Saccharothrix espanaensis DSM 44229: one gene and its partner. The protein of the gene in region 1 interacts with the protein of each later gene in a pairwise test. Links are inferred from orthologs where the notes say so. Each region holds a gene or a part of one and is shown in the gene's direction. Other genes may lie near its edges. The genes, in order: clpS and BN6_RS01295.

Region 1 (7,337 bases):
GGCGCTGACGACCGCGGGCGGCGCGCGGCTCAAGGTCGGCCGCTGGCAGGTCTCCTGCACCGGCCGGGAGGACGGCACCGCGGCCGGCTGGGAGCTGGAGGGCCTCAGCGGGTTCCCGGGGCTGCCCAAGGACATCCCGGCGAACTACCGCTACGAGGTGAAGGGCTCGACCGGCGTGGTGCTGGCCGAGATCACCTTCAGCGAGGTCCTGCTGCCCGAGCCGAACGACGGCAGCCTGACCATGAACCTCATGCACCTGCGCTTCGCCGAGGCGTCCGGCGCCACCGGTGACGTCGTGGTCGGCGCGGCCTCCTGCTCACCGACCCCGTGACCCCGTCCCGGCCCCGCCCGTCGCGGCGGGGCCGGGTGTCCCGTCAGCCGGTCTGCGAGGCCGGTTCGTTCGGCCGGTTCGTTCGGCCGGTTCGTCCGGCCCGTTCGTGGGGCTGGGTGTCGGTTCGGCCGGTCTGCGGGGGCCGGGTCGGCGTGTGGCGCACCAGGCGGGGAGTGGGTCAGCCGACGTGCGGCGCGCCCTCCAGGGTGACGCCCGCCTCGCGCAGCCGGTCCAGCGCGGTGTCGACGGTCGCCCGCGCGACACCCGCCGTGAGGCCGAGCAGGACCGTGGTGGCGAAGCCCGCCGACGCGGCGTCGAGCGCGGTGGCCCGGACGCAGTGGTCGGTGGCGATCCCCACCACGTCCACCTGCTCCACCCCGCGCCGCCGCAACCAGTCCGTCAACGACTCGCCGCCGCCCGACGCGCCCTCGAAGCCCGAGTACGCCGCCGCGTAGGCACCCTTGGAGAACACCGCCTCCACCGGGGTCACGTCGAACTCCGGGTGGAACGACGCCCCGGCCGTGCCGGCCACGCAGTGCACCGGCCACGAGTCCACGAAGTCCGGCGTCGCACTGAAGTGGTCGCCCGGGTCCACGTGGTAGTCCCGGGTCGCCACGACGTGGTCGTAGCCGCCCGCCGCGACGTGCGACGAGATCGCCGCCGCCACCGCCGCGCCGCCCGGCACCGCGAGCGATCCGCCCTCGCAGAAGTCGTTCTGGACGTCCACCACGATCAGCGCCCTGGTCATGCGCACACCTCCTGCAACCTAGAGGAACGTCGTCGGGATCGCGGGCTCGCCGCGGGACAGCTTCAGGCCCTCCCACGGCACGGTGACCAGCGCGGCGCGCAGCCGTTCCCGGCTCTCCGCCAAGGTGTCCAACCCGTCGGCGCGCTGCCCGTCGCGCACCAGCGGCACCGGCAGCAGCCGGTCGTCGGGGCCCAGCTCGGGCGTCTGGGCGTTGGGGAACACGACCTCTTCCAACGCCGTCCCGGTGTCCTTGTGCCGCCGCAGCGCGTTCTTGCGCCCGCCGCGGGACTCCTTGTGGGAACTGCGCTTCGCGACCGGCCGGCCGGCCACCTCGACCAGCTTGTAGACCATGCCCGCGGTCGGCGCGCCGGACCCGGTGACGACCGACGTGCCGACGCCGTACGCGTCCACGGGCTCGGCGCGCAGCGCGGCGATCGAGTACTCGTCCAGGTCGCCGGACACGACGATCCGGGTGTTCTTCGCGCCCAGCGAGTCGAGCTGGTCGCGCGCCTGCCGGGCCAGCACGCCCAGGTCGCCGGAGTCGATCCGGACCGCGCCCAGCTCCGGCCCGGCCACCTCGACGGCGGTCTTGATGCCCGCGGTGATGTCGTAGGTGTCCACCAGCAGTGTGGTGCCCGCGCCCAGGGCGTCCACCTGCGCCTGGAAGGCCTCTTCCTCGCTGTCGTGCAGCAGGGTGAACGCGTGCGCGCAGGTCCCGGCGGTCGGGATGCCGTGCCGCCGGGCGGCCTCCAGGTTCGAGGTCGCGGTGAAGCCCGCCAGGTACGCGGCGCGCGCCGACGCGACGGCGGCGTCCTCGTGCGTGCGGCGCGACCCCATCTCGATCATCCGCCGGCCGTTGGCGGCACCGACCATGCGGGCCGCGGCGGACGCGATCGCGCTGTCGTGGTTGAGGATCGACAGGGCCAGCGTCTCCAGCACCACGCCCACGCCGAACGAGGCCCGCACGGACAGGATCGGCGAACCCGGGAAGTACAGCTCGCCCTCCGGGTACCCGTCGACGTCGCCGGTGAACCGGTAGTCCGCGAGCCACGAGAGCGTGGCGTCGTCCACCACGTTCGTCCGCTCCAGCAGCTCCAGCTCCGCCTCGCCGAACCGGAACGCCTCGATCGCGTCCAGCAGCCTGCCGGTGCCCGCCACCACGCCGTAGCGCCTGCCCTCGGGCAGCCTGCGGGCGAACACCTCGAACACGCACGGACGGTCCGCGGTGCCGTCGCGCAACGCCGCGGCGAGCATCGTCAACTCGTAGTGGTCCGTGAACAGCGACGTCGACATGAGGTCAAAGCCTAGGCTCGACGGGGCCGTTGCCGCAGGAGGTGGACCTATGGGCTCCGCCACGCAGGGGAACATGACACCATTGGCGGTATGACCACGCCCGTCGAGCATGAGCGGACGCAGGTTGACCCGGCGCCCGAGGAGGTCCGCACCGAGGACCGCCCTTGGCAGACGCTGGTCTGGAACGACCCGGTGAACCTGATGTCCTACGTGACGTACGTGTTCCAGAAGCTGTTCGGCTACAGCCGCGACCACGCGACGAAGCTGATGCTGGACGTCCACCACAAGGGCCGGGCGATCGTGTCGTCCGGGTCCAAGGACAAGATGGAGGCCGACGTGGCTAAACTGCACGCGGCCGGGCTCTGGGCGACCATGCAGCGTTCGTCGTGAAGAAGTGGACCCGCTCCGGCGACGTCGTGCTGGGTCGGTTCGACCGGCAGGAGGCCGCGGTCGTGCGCGGCCTGGTCAGCCAGATCCAGGACATGCTGCTGGCCCGCGCCGAAGAGGCCCCGCAGGACGAGCTGGCCGAGCTGACCGGGATCAGGACCGGTTCCTCGACCCCGCCGGACGACCCGATCCTGGGCCGGCTGCTGCCCGACTTCCACCGGCTCGACCCGGACGCGCCCGACCCGTCCGAGGTCGACTCGGCCAACGCCCTGCGCTCGCTGCACGAACCCGAGCTGCTCGACCACAAGAGCGGGGTCGCCGCGGTGGTGCTGGAGACGTGCCCGCCCGACGGCGGCGAGGTGCGGCTGCGGCTGGAGCAGGCCGAGGCGTGGCTCTCGGCGCTCAACGACGTGCGGCTGGCCCTGGGCACGGCGCTGGACGTGCAGGACGACATGCCCGACGAACTGCCGTCGGACGACCCGAGGTCGCCGCACCTGGGCGTCTACCACTGGCTGACCTGGGTGCAGGAGACCCTGGTCGAAGCCGTGATGGACTGATGCCCGCCGGCCTGCTGCTCGGTCGCGGGCCCGGGGTGGCGGTGCTGCTCGCGCCCGAGGGGGCGGTGGCCGGCGTCGACGTCCGGGGCGCGCCGTGGGGGACCCGCGAGCTGGACCTGCTCGACCCGTCCACCCTGGTCCAGCGGGTGCACGCGGTCGTGCTGGCCGACGGCCCGGCGTCGGTCGGCGGCGTGGTCCGGTGGCTGGCGGAGCGGCACTTCGGGTTCCCGGTGGGACGTGCCCCGCACGAGGTGGTGCCGATCGTGCCCGCCGCCGCAGTGGGCCGTAACCCGGATGACCTGGGTTTTTCGGCGTGCGAGGCGGCGGGGCCGGTGGAGCCGGGCGCGCTCGTGGTGGTGGGGGAGACCGTCGCGGCGTTGGTCGTGGTCGACGCCGAGTTGGACAAGGCCGCGTGCCGCCGGGTCGCGATGTCCGCCCACGACGGTCTGGTCCGCGCCGGGCTGCACCTGCCCGCGACGGTGTTCGCCGTGGCCACCGGGGTCCCGACCGGCACGAGCCTCAACGACCTGTGCGCCGTGGCCGCCGACCAGGTGGCCGAGGGTGCCCGCTGACCTGCCCGATCGCAGGTGGTCGCACTGCCGCCGGCCGGTCGGGCCGCGCCCCGACCACGGGTGCAAGTGCGGGTTCTCACACACCGGGACGACTTCCGCCACCACGTAGGATGAGGGCGTGCTGGTGATTCGCCGTGACCTCGTCGACGCGATGGTGGCGCACGCCCGTCGCGACCACCCCGACGAGGCGTGCGGGATCATCGCGGGCCCCGAGGGCTCCGACCGCCCCGAGCGGTTCATCGCGATGGACAACGCCGAGCGCTCGCCGACGTTCTACCGGTTCGACTCGGCCGAGCAGCTCCGGGTGTGGCGCGAGATGGACCGCGCGGACGAGGTGCCGGTGGTCGTCTACCACTCGCACACCGCCACCGAGGCGTACCCCTCGCGCACGGACGTCTCCTACGCCAGCGAGCCCGACGCCCACTACGTCCTGGTGTCCACCAAGGACCCGGAGCAGCACGAGCTGCGCTCCTACCGGATCGTGGACGGCGTCGTGACCGAAGAACCGGTCGAGGTCGTCGAGTCGTACATGTTCGCGCACAACGGCGCGGACGACACGCCCGACTGCCGCTGAAGCGCCGTCGCCCGCCACATCTCCCGATATCCGGCTCCTCTCGGAGGTTCCAGCATGTCCGTCACCGTCTCCATCCCCACGATCCTGCGCACGCACACCGCTGGGCAGAAGTCCGTGGAGGCCGCGGGTACCACGCTCGCGCAGGTCATCGACGACCTGGAGGCCAACCACGGTGGCTTGAAGGCGCGCCTGGTCAAGGAAGGCGCGCTGCACCGCTTCGTCAACGTCTACGTCAACGACGAGGACGTCCGCTTCGCGGGCGGGCTCGAAGCGGCGGTCAAGGACGGCGACACGGTCACGATCCTCCCGGCCGTCGCGGGCGGCTGAGCCATGGCTCGGTACGAGTCGCTGCTGGACGCGGTCGGCGGCACGCCCCTGGTGGGCCTGCCCCGGCTGTCGCCCTCGAAGGACGTCCGGCTGTGGGCGAAGCTGGAGGACCGCAACCCGACCGGCTCCATCAAGGACCGCCCGGTCCTGATGATGATCGAGGAGGCCGAGCGGTCCGGGCGGCTCACCCCCGGCTGCACCATCCTCGAACCGACCTCGGGCAACACCGGCATCGCGCTGGCGATGGCCGCCAAGCTCAAGGGCTACGGCCTGGTGTGCGTGATGCCGGAGAACACCTCGACCGAGCGCAAGCAGCTCCTCCAGGCCTACGGCGCGCGGATCGTGTTCTCGCCCGCCGCCGGCGGCTCCAACCAGGCGGTGGCGCGGGCCAAGGAACTGGCCGCGCAGAACCCCGACTGGGTGATGCTCTACCAGTACGGCAACCCGGCGAACGCAGGCGCGCACTACCACGGCACCGGCCCTGAGATCCTCAAGGACCTGCCGACCATCACGCACTTCGTGGCCGGCCTGGGCACCACCGGCACGCTCGTCGGCGTCGGCCGCTACCTGCGCGAGCAGAAGCCCGGCGTGCAGATCATCGCCGCCGAACCGCGCTACGGCGAGCTGGTCTACGGCCTGCGCAACCTCGACGAGGGCTTCGTGCCCGAGCTGTACGACGCGGAAGTACTCACCGGCCGCTACTCGGTCGGCTCGTACGACGCGCTGCGCCGCACCCGGCAACTGCTGGAGGTGGAGGGCATCTTCGCGGGCATCTCCACCGGCGCGATCCTGCACGCCGCGCTGGCCGCCGCCGAGAAGGCCGTGATCAAGGGCGAATCGGCCGACGTGGCGTTCGTGGTCGCCGACGCGGGGTGGAAGTACCTGTCTACTGGGGCTTATGCGGGGACGCTGGACGAGGCGGCCCAAAGACTTGATGGTCACCTCTGGGCTTGAGGGAGGTGTTGGATTGCCGCGACTCCGTCGCGGCGGGCTCGGCCGCCTGGAAGTCGGCTCATCGCACCGTTTTCAGCCCGATCGGTAAAGCGTGATCGGGCTGAAAACGGTGCGACAAGCCGACGCGGCCTCGCGTGGTGGTCCCGTTTGGAGGATGGGTGACTACGAACGGGCCGGGGGGGACGAAAAACGGGGCCGGGGGACTGAAAGCTGGCCGGGGGGCTAAAAGCTTGCTTGGGGCTGAAAGGCTTGCTGGGTCCTGAAAGCTTGCTTGGGGTTAGGGGGCTGCTACTCGGCCCTTGGGGGTGATCTTGCCTGGGCAGAGGTGCTTGGCTTTGAGGCCCTTGACGATCTGGGGGACCGCGTCGACGGTGGTCTGGTAGCCGTCGTGCATCAGGATGATGTCGCCGGACTTCGCGGCGGTGGCGGAGCGGACGATCGCCTCGGTCGGCACGCCGCTCCAGTCGACGGTGTCGACGGTCCACAGCACTTCGGTCAGGCCCTGGCGGCGTGCTTCGGCGCGCACGGCGTCGTTCGTGTCGCCGTAGGGCGGGCGGAACAGGGTCGGCGTGCGTCCGGTGGCTTCGCGCAGCACGTCCTGGGTCCGGGAGAGTTCCGCGGTCAGCTCGGTCGGCGGGAGGGTGGTCAGGGCGGGGTGCGACCAGGAGTGGTTGCCCAGCCAGTGGCCCGCCCGCACGGTCTCGCGCACCAGGTCCGGCCGCTCCTCGGCGCGCGCCCCGACGTCGAAGAACGTCGCCCTGGCGCGGGCGGCTTTCAGCGCGGCCAGCAGCGGGCGGACGAAACCGGGGTTGGGGCCGTCGTCGTAGGTGAGCGCCACGTACCCGGAACAGCCGGGTGCGGCATTCGCCGGAACGACCGGTGCGACGAACAGCAGCGCGATCACCAAGAGGGTTCTCGACAGCATCCACTACTCCCTAGGGGACGGGCGGCCTGCGGTCCCACTATCGGTTCACCGGACGTGAGCCGACAACGGTTTCCCTTCGTTCTGCAACTTGCCGCTGTCGTGTTGGGCCGGATGAAAAGCCGTGGTCGTCCGTTCGGTGCTATCCGGCCCGTCCGAGGTGTTCCTACGATTCGGACGACCAGGGCCCGACTACCCGGTGGTGTGTGAATTGAGCCTGTCCGAACCGGACCGCGAACTGCTCGCCCGCGCGCTCGCGGTGGCGCGTGCGCACAGCCGCTGGCGGCACCACACGGTGGCCGCCGCCGCGCGGTCGGTGGACGGGCGCGTGTTCACCGGGCTCAACGTCTTCCACTTCGCCGGCGGCCCGTGCGCGGAACTCGTGGTGATCGGCGCGGCGGCGGCCGAGGGCGTCTACGACCTGGACACCGTGGTGGCCGCCGACGCGACGGGCGTGGTGCCGCCGTGCGGGCGCTGCCGCCAGGTGCTCTCCGACCTGGTGCCGGACGTGACGGTGCTGGTCACCGAGACCGAGAAGGTCCCGGTCGGCACCCTGCTCCCGAGGGCTTACCGCTGGTCGGAGCACCTGTCGACGCTGGAGCAGCGCCGCCGTCAGTGAGGGCGGGCGACGAGGTCGCGGACCAGGGCCAGCTCGCGCACCACCTGGTCGCG
Region 2 (7,625 bases), 960 kb from region 1 along the record:
CTACGCGCAGCTGCCGGTGAACCGGCCGAAGTCCCCGGTGAACTCGTACGCGAAGGACGGCGCGATGCGCTACACCAACGCGTCCGACCCGGTCTACGCCCCGAACTCCTACGGCGGCCCGCACGCGAGCGCCGTGACGGCCGGTGAGACCACCTCGGCCTACGGCGTCCAGGACGAGGTCGTGCGCGCGGCGTACACGCTGCACGCCGAGGACGACGACTTCGGCCAGGCCGGCACGCTGATCCGCGAGGTCATGGACGACGCCCAGCGCGAACGCCTGGTGCAGACCGTGATCAGCCACGCGGGCAACGGCGTGTCCGCCCCGGTGCTGGAGCGCGTCTTCGCGTACTGGCGCAGCATCGACAAGGAGACCGGCGACAAGATCGCCGCCGCCTTCGGCAAGTGACGTAGTGCCGGCGGGGAGGGGCTGCGGCTCCTCCCCGTTCGCGCTGTCCGGACCCTCCCGCTGTGACCCTCCCGCTGTCCGGACGGGCCGTCCCGCGCGGCGGGACGGGCCGTCACGTCACGCCGTCTCGGTCACGCCCTTGCGCGCGTTGGCCAGCGCCAGCCCGGTGCGCAGCGCGCCCACGGCCTCCGCCACGGCTTCCCGGAACACGCCGCCCACCCCGAGGATGTTGGCGTACCCGTGGAACAGCCCCTCGTAGCGCCGCAGCACCACCGGGACCCCTTGGTCGGCGAGCTTCTCGGCGAACGCCTCGCCCTCGTCGCGCAACGGGTCGAACCCGGCGGTCGCCAGGTAGGTGGGCGGCAGGCCGCTGAGGTCGTCGGCGAGCAGCACGGAGAGCCTGGGGTCGGCGTGCGCCGAGCGGGACGGCGCGTAGTGGTCCAGGAACCAGTCCATCTTCCGGTCGGTCAGGAAGAAGCCCTCGCCGAAGATCTCCCGCGAGCGCCGGCGCACGGTCGCGTCCACCGCCGGGTAGAACAGCAGCAGGAACACCGGTTTGACGGCGTCGGCGTGCAGTGCGGTCACGGCGGCCAGGTTGCCGCCCGCGCTGTCTCCGCCGACCGCGATCCGGGCCGGGTCGATGCGCAGTTCCGAAGCGTTCGCCACAGCCCACTCGTACGCGGTGCGCGCGTCGTCGGCGGCGGCCGGGAACGGGTGCTCGGGGGCCAGCCGGTAGTCCGCGGCCAGCACCCGCACGCCCGCCTCGACGGCCAGGAACCGGCACAGGTTGTCGTGGCTGTCGAGGTCGCCGCTGACCCAGCCGCCACCGTGGTAGAAGACCAGCAGCGGCGAGCCCTCGGCCAGGCCGTGCGGGGTGTAGAAGCGGCCGCCGACGCCGTCCATGGACACCGCGCGGACCGTCACGCCCTCGATCACCGGGCCGGACACCAGGAAGTTGCTCCTGGTCAGGGCCGCCCGGTTGGCCGCCGGGGTGGTGGTCTGCCAGTCCTCGCCGCTGAGCTGCTGCAGGCGCAGCAGCAGGTGCGCCTCGGGGTGCAGGCGCTGGCCGTCGAGGGTGATCGGCGGGCCGGTGATCAGCTTGCGCAGCGGCCCGGGGAGGCCGAACGCGAAGCGCAGGGCACCGGCCAGGACGCCGGGGGGCAACGACTCGGCGAGCTTCGACATGAGACGCACGTTACTCGCCAGTACACCCCCCGACCAGGTTGGACCTCCAGCTAGGTGGAGGTGGCAGGATCGGGGCATGACGGTCACGGTGGTGGGTATCGGCGGTTCGCTGCGCCCGAACTCGCAGTCCGAACGCGCGCTGCGGATCGCGCTGTCCGGCGCGGCGGACGCGGGCGCCAAGGTCATCGAGGTCGTCGGACCGGACCTGGTGCTGCCGTTCTACGACCCCGCCGTGGCCGACCGCCCGGACAACGCCCGCCGGCTGGTCGAGGCGCTGCGCCAGGCCGACGGCGTCGTGCTCGTCTCGCCCGGCTACCACGGCACGGTCTCCGGCCTGGTCAAGAACGCCCTGGACTACGTCGAGGACCTGCGCGAGGACCCGCGGGTCTACCTCGACGGGCGGGCGGTGGGCTGCGTGGCCGCCGCGCGCGGCTGGCAGGCGTCGGTCACCACGCTGACCGCCCTGCGCTCGATCGTGCACGCGCTGCGCGGCTGGCCCACCCCGCTCGGCTCGGCGATCAACTCCCGCGAGGTCGAGTTCGACCTCGAAGGGGGCTGCTCGGATCCCACGGTCGCGGACACTTTGCGCACGATCGGGCGACAGGTGGCGGAGTTCGCCGTGTCACAAGCCGGTTGACGGTTCTACTGGGCGGGTACGCCTGGACCGGCGTGAGCTGCCGCGCCACGCGGTGCGGTCCGGTGCGAACCGGGTGTCGAGGGGGAGAGGAACCCCGAACCACCAGCTCGAAGGAGAACGTTGATGCAGGTGCTCTACACGGCGGAGGCGACCGCGGTCGGCGACGGCCGCGACGGCGAGGTCCGCTCCTCGGACGGCGTGCTCGACGAGCAACTCGTCACGCCGACCGAGCTGGGTGGTCCCGGTGGCGACAAGACGAACCCGGAGCAGCTCTTCGCGGCCGGGTACGCGGCGTGCTTCCACAGCGCGCTCCAGGTCGTCGCCCGCCGGGCGAAGCTCGCCCTGACCTCGACCGAGGTCACCGCGAAGGTCGGCATCGGCCCGAACGGCGAGGGCGGCTACCAGCTCACCGTCGCCCTGCACGCGCACCTGCCCGGAGTGGAGCAGGCGGTGGCCGACGACCTCGTCGCCCAGGCCCACCAGGTCTGCCCGTACTCCAACGCCACGCGTGGAAACATCGAGGTGGCTCTCACCGCCACCGTGTGAAGGAGGCGCTAGCACCATGGCCAAGTCCCCGGCCAAGTCCCCGATCACCAGCCCGCTGTCCGACGACCACAAGAAGTCGGTCGGAGCGGTGCTCCAGGCGACGCTGGTCGACCTGATCGACCTGTCCCTGGTCGCGAAGCAGGCGCACTGGAACGTGGTCGGCAAGAACTTCCGCAGCGTCCACCTCCAGCTCGACGAACTGGTCACCACGGCCCGGACCTACACCGACGAGGTGGCCGAACGGGCCTCCGCGCTGGGCATCTCGCCCAACGGCAAGGCCAAGACCGTGGCCGCGTCCTCGGGCATCCCGGAGTTCCCGGAGAACTGGCTCAAGGAGGACGACGTGGTGGCCGCCGTGGTCACCGCCCTGGCCAAGCTGGTCGAGCGGCTGCGCGGCCGGATCGACGAGACCGACAAGTCCGACCTGGTCACCCAGGACCTGCTGATCGAGATCACCAAGCAGCTCGAACAGGCCCACTGGATGTGGCAGGCCCAGCAGGCCTGACCGGTCGGGTCCGCGCGCGGCTCGCGCGCGGACCCGACCCGCCTTCCGGCGGACGTCCGGCCGGGCTAGAGCACCTTCCGGACGAACGCGACCTCCGCCGCGGTCTGCCGGATCGTCTCCGCGACGACCAGCGACCCGTGCCCGGCGTCGTACCGGTAGACCTCGTAGGCCGCGCCGCGCGCCGCCAGCCGGTCCAGGTAGTTGTCGATCTGCCGGATCGGGCAGCGCGGGTCGTTCTCGCCCGCCAGCACCAGCACCGGCGCGCTCACCGCGTCCACGTAGGTCAGCGGCGAGCACTCGCGGTACCGGTCCGGCACGTCCTGCGGCGACCCGCCGAACAGCGCCCGGTCGAACGCGCGCAGCGGCTCCATCTCGTCCTCGTAGGCCGCCAGGTAGTCCGCCACCGGCACGCCCGCGACGCCCGCCGCCCAGCGCTCCGGCTGCGTGCCCAGCGCCAGCAGGGTCAGGTAGCCGCCCCACGACGCCCCGTTGACCACGCACCTCGCCGGGTCGGCGAACCCGGAGGACACGGCCCAGTCGTGCACCGCGGCCACGTCCTCCAGCTCCGTGAGCCCCGGCCGGCCCTCGATCGCGTCCCGCCACGCCGAGCCGTAGCCGGTGGAGCCGCGGTAGTTGACGTGCACCACGGCGTACCCGGCGTCCAGCCACACCGCGCGGTAGGCGGAGAACCGGTCCTCGTCGGCCGAGTGCGGGCCGCCGTGCAGGCTGAACACCGTGGGCAGCGGGCCGTCCGGCGCGCCCTCGGGACGGGCCACCAGCGCGTGCACGTCACCGACGAACACGTCCTGGAGGTCGACCGACGGGGCCGCCTTGTGCCCCTGCGGCGCGAGCAGCACGCGCTCGTCGCCGTCCACGTCGAGCACCCGCACCACGCCCGGCTGCGCGCCCGAGGACCAGGAGAACTCGACCGAGCCGTCCGGGCGCGCGGACGCCGAGCCGACCGTCCCGTGTGGAGTGTCCAAAGCGGACAGAATGCCGGTGGTGAGGTCGTAGCGGTGCAACGTGTTGCGGGCCTGGAAGGTGTGCACGACCAAGAGCGACCGGGCGTCCTCGAACCAGTCGGCGCTGATCTCGCCGGGCAGGTCGATCGCGATCTCGGTCTCGGTGTCGGCGGCGACGTCCCAGATCAGCAGTTCCTCGCGGCCCCGGCGCTCGTGCAGCACCAGCAGCCGGTTGTCGCCGGGCACCGGGCTGAACGCGATGGCGTCCAAGCCCTTGCCGGGGCCGTCCCACTTCTCCACGACCGTCTCGCCGGTCGGCGTGACCACGCGCAGCGCGGTGTGCCGGTTGTCGCCGTGCTCGGAGTGCGCGAGCGCGAGCAGCGTCTCGTCCTTGGACAGCGCGGCGATGCCGCCGTCGTTCTCGTGCGAGTAGACCACCTCGGCCGGGCCGCCGTCGCGCGCCACGTAGACGGTGGTGCCGTCGTCGGTGGAGGTGCCGACCGCGACCAGCCCGTGCCCGATCTCCAGGCCCGCCGGGTAGCCGGCCGGCACGCCCTCGACAGCGGGCTTCGGCTCCCCGCCGGCGTGGAACGGCTCGCTGACCCACACGCCGAACTCGTCGCCGTCGCTGTCGGCGAACCACCAGATGGTCTCGCCGTCCGGGCTGAGCGCGGCGTGCGACGTGCCGTTCGGGCGGTCGGTGACCTTGCGGTGGGTGTCCGCGGCCCGGTCCCAGGCGTAGATCTCCCAGACACCGCTGGAGTTCGACACGTAGAGGCTGCGGTCGGGGGCGTCGTCGGCCCAGCCGGGCAGGCTGACCCGGGGCGCGGTGAACCGGTCCCGCCAGCGGGCCTCGGCGTCGGCGTCGTCGAACAGCGGGTCGGGGATCTCGGCGGTCGGGTGCGTCGTCACGTCCCCGATCCTGCCGGCTGCGGCGCGGCGGGCAGGTTCGCGGTGACCAGGTAGTAGTCCAGCAGGCCGCGCTCGGCGGCCCGGATCCACCGGCGGTCCCAGCGGTCCGGGTGGTCGCCGAGCGCGAGCCACCGGTCCAGGCCCGCCCAGACGTGCTCGCCGATGCGGTCCGCGCGCACGTCGGCGAAACCGGCGGCACGCAGGTCGGCGGTGAACCGGTCGATCGGGTGGGCCAGGTCGAGGCCGGTGGCGAAGGTGTCCAGCAGCTCCGCGAGCGCCGGGCCCGCGTCGTCGTGGCGGGCGAAGAACGTGGTCACGGCCAACCGGCCGCCGGGCGCGAGCACCCGCGCGGACTCGTGCGCGAACGCCGTCAGGTCCTCGAAGTGCTGGGCGGCCTCGACGGACAGCAGGCGGTCGAAGGTGTTGTCGGGGAACGGGATGTACGACGCCGAGCCGAGGGTGAACGTGGCCTCGGGCGTGCTCCGCTGGGCGCGGGCCACCTGTTCCGGGACCAGGTCGAGGCCGTCGAGACTGCGCGGTGCGCGGACGAGCACTTCCCGCGCGCCTCGGCCGCGACCGCAGCCGACCTCCAGCACGCGGTCGTCGGGTGTGATGGTGAGGCTGTCCAGGACGAGGTCGTACAGGGCCCGCTGGGACGCGATGCGCTGGTCGACGGTGAGCTCACCGTCCAGCGGAATGCCCGCCCAGTAGCCGAAGTTGATGAACCCGCCGGCGAACGCCGGTCGCTCGGCCAGGTCGTCCGGGCCGTAAATCCGGCGGCGGCGTTCAGCGCGCGCCGCTTCGTCGTCTGCCATCCCCTGATGGTGCCGGTTCGCGGAGGTGGGGTGGCAGAGGGGAGCCGATGGGCCTGTCCCCTGTCGGCCTGTTGCTAGTCGAGCTCTTCGGAGAAGATCTGGTCCATCTTGCGCGACGCCTTCGCGAAGGCGTTCACGACGAGCCCGATGACGGCCAGCGCCAGCCCGGTGAGGACGCCGGTCGCAGGGGAGGCGAGGACCGCCAGCACACCCGCCACCCCGGCGACGACCATGCCCCAGGCGACGAGGTGGAGCCAGCTGCCGGTGGTGGGTTTCATCGCGGAGACGATGCTCATGTTCGGCTCTCCTACCGTGAAAGCGTCTGTGGCCGACGTGTTGTCTCGTCTTCGCGCCGACCTCGACCTTCGTTACTTTGCGTGAGTTGATTCGTCAATCATCACTCATTCGGTGTAACAGAACGTGACATCTGCTCGTACTCCACACCACGCTACGTCAGGAATCGGCTACTAGGCCGAAAGTTCACTCCATCGTGCGACCTAGCGCACTGCCAGTAGGTAACTGCATGCAGTGATGGTGATTGGGCCTTTCGAGTGAGCTGATCACCAGCCGTTCCAGTGCGGCACCTACGCGGCGAGCATGACGTCGTCGGGGACGGCACACCCGGATTGGCGTACATCCGTCGCACGTCCCGGTCGCTGAACGGCCGGTTCCCGGCGGCATGCACGGCCCGCCGGTACACGTCGGCGACCTTCGCCCGGGTGGTTCCGAGGAGCGCCCCGACATCGCGCTGTGCCGGCTGTCGACCGCCGTGGTTCGCGCGGCGGAGGCGCAGTCCGAGGTCAGCGGGGTGGGCGTGGGGCAACACCTGGTGCTGAAGATGCTCGCCGCAGTCGGCCCATGCTCCCAGCAGGCGCTCAGCGAGGAACTGCGCATCGACCGCAGCGTGATGGTCGGCCTCGCGGACGACCTGGAGAAGGCCGGGCACGTCACCCGAACGCGCAACCCGATCGACCGACGTGCCTACGAGGTGGTCATCACCGAGACTGGCAGCGGGTGCTGGCGCACGCGGTCGAGGACGCGCCCACCTGACCAGCCTGCTGGCCAAGCTCCTGCACCGACCCTGACCCGGAAAGGCGCCCCCCGTTGAGCCGCACCCGCTTAACCGCCGCCCTGGCCCTAGCTCTCCTGGCCGCCTGCACCCCCACACCCCCACCGACCACCACCCGAACGCCCACCCCGACACCCGCCCAGCCGACCACCGACCAACCCGCGCCCCCAACCCCGGCTCCGACGTCGGCACAGCCTTCCCCCGCCTCCGCCCCTGCCTCCGCCGCGAAGACGTGCACAGTCCCGAACGTCGTCGGCATGGTCCACCAGACCGCCCAGGACACCATGCAAGCCGCCGGCTTCTACCGCCTGCGCGAGGAAGACGCCACCGGCCAGGGCCGCCTGCTCGTCGTGGACCGGAACTGGACGACGACGGCGCAGAACGTCGAGGCGGGCAAAGAGATCCCGTGCGACACGGTGGTCGTGCTGTCGGCCAAGAAGACCGGCGAGTGACCCCTACCGCGACAACCGCGACCGGGCGACCCGAGCCGCCACCAAAGCCCCTCCGGTGGCCACGAGCCTGGCGGCGTTGACCCGGTACCACGCGCGCAGCAACGCTTTCCGCTCATCGGCGGACGGCACGCGGTCG

What was found.
Region 2: the proteins of clpS (region 1) and BN6_RS01295 interact in binary tests that used the Escherichia coli proteins (3 or more experiments, as listed by UniProt). The link is inferred for Saccharothrix espanaensis DSM 44229 from one-to-one orthologs.

Annotation. Positions count from the first base shown.
Region 1 is NC_019673.1:1,223,178-1,230,514, forward strand. The notes cover bases 1,440-4,112. They hold clpS (ATP-dependent Clp protease adapter ClpS), read left to right. Parts: upstream 1,440-2,462; coding sequence 2,463-2,762; downstream 2,763-4,112. Other genes in these bases: BN6_RS05705 (nicotinate phosphoribosyltransferase), read right to left, coding at 1,440-2,372; BN6_RS05715 (DUF2017 domain-containing protein), read left to right, coding at 2,759-3,316; BN6_RS05720 (P1 family peptidase), read left to right, coding at 3,316-3,888; BN6_RS05725 (Mov34/MPN/PAD-1 family protein), read left to right, coding at 4,007-4,112. Outside these bases: BN6_RS05695 (hypothetical protein), read left to right, coding at 1-331; BN6_RS05700 (isochorismatase family protein), read right to left, coding at 510-1,079; more of BN6_RS05705, read right to left, coding at 1,098-1,439; more of BN6_RS05725, read left to right, coding at 4,113-4,462; BN6_RS05730 (MoaD/ThiS family protein), read left to right, coding at 4,517-4,789; BN6_RS05735 (PLP-dependent cysteine synthase family protein), read left to right, coding at 4,793-5,743; BN6_RS05740 (polysaccharide deacetylase family protein), read right to left, coding at 6,021-6,668; BN6_RS05745 (cytidine deaminase family protein), read left to right, coding at 6,868-7,284; BN6_RS05750 (hypothetical protein), read right to left, coding at 7,278-7,337. UniProt on the Escherichia coli protein: Involved in the modulation of the specificity of the ClpAP-mediated ATP-dependent protein degradation.
Region 2 is NC_019673.1:266,189-273,813, forward strand. Bases 1,574-4,534 are described here. They hold BN6_RS01295 (Dps family protein), read left to right. Parts: upstream 1,574-2,790; coding sequence 2,791-3,279; downstream 3,280-4,534. Other genes in these bases: BN6_RS01280 (alpha/beta hydrolase), read right to left, coding at 1,574-1,591; BN6_RS01285 (NADPH-dependent FMN reductase), read left to right, coding at 1,668-2,228; BN6_RS01290 (organic hydroperoxide resistance protein), read left to right, coding at 2,349-2,774; BN6_RS01300 (prolyl oligopeptidase family serine peptidase), read right to left, coding at 3,345-4,534. In the rest of the region: BN6_RS01275 (catalase), read left to right, coding at 1-406; more of BN6_RS01280, read right to left, coding at 524-1,573; more of BN6_RS01300, read right to left, coding at 4,535-5,153; BN6_RS01305 (class I SAM-dependent methyltransferase), read right to left, coding at 5,150-5,968; BN6_RS01310 (hypothetical protein), read right to left, coding at 6,043-6,264; BN6_RS01315 (MarR family winged helix-turn-helix transcriptional regulator), read left to right, coding at 6,648-7,076; BN6_RS48320 (hypothetical protein), read left to right, coding at 7,295-7,489; BN6_RS01325 (DUF1772 domain-containing protein), read right to left, coding at 7,493-7,625.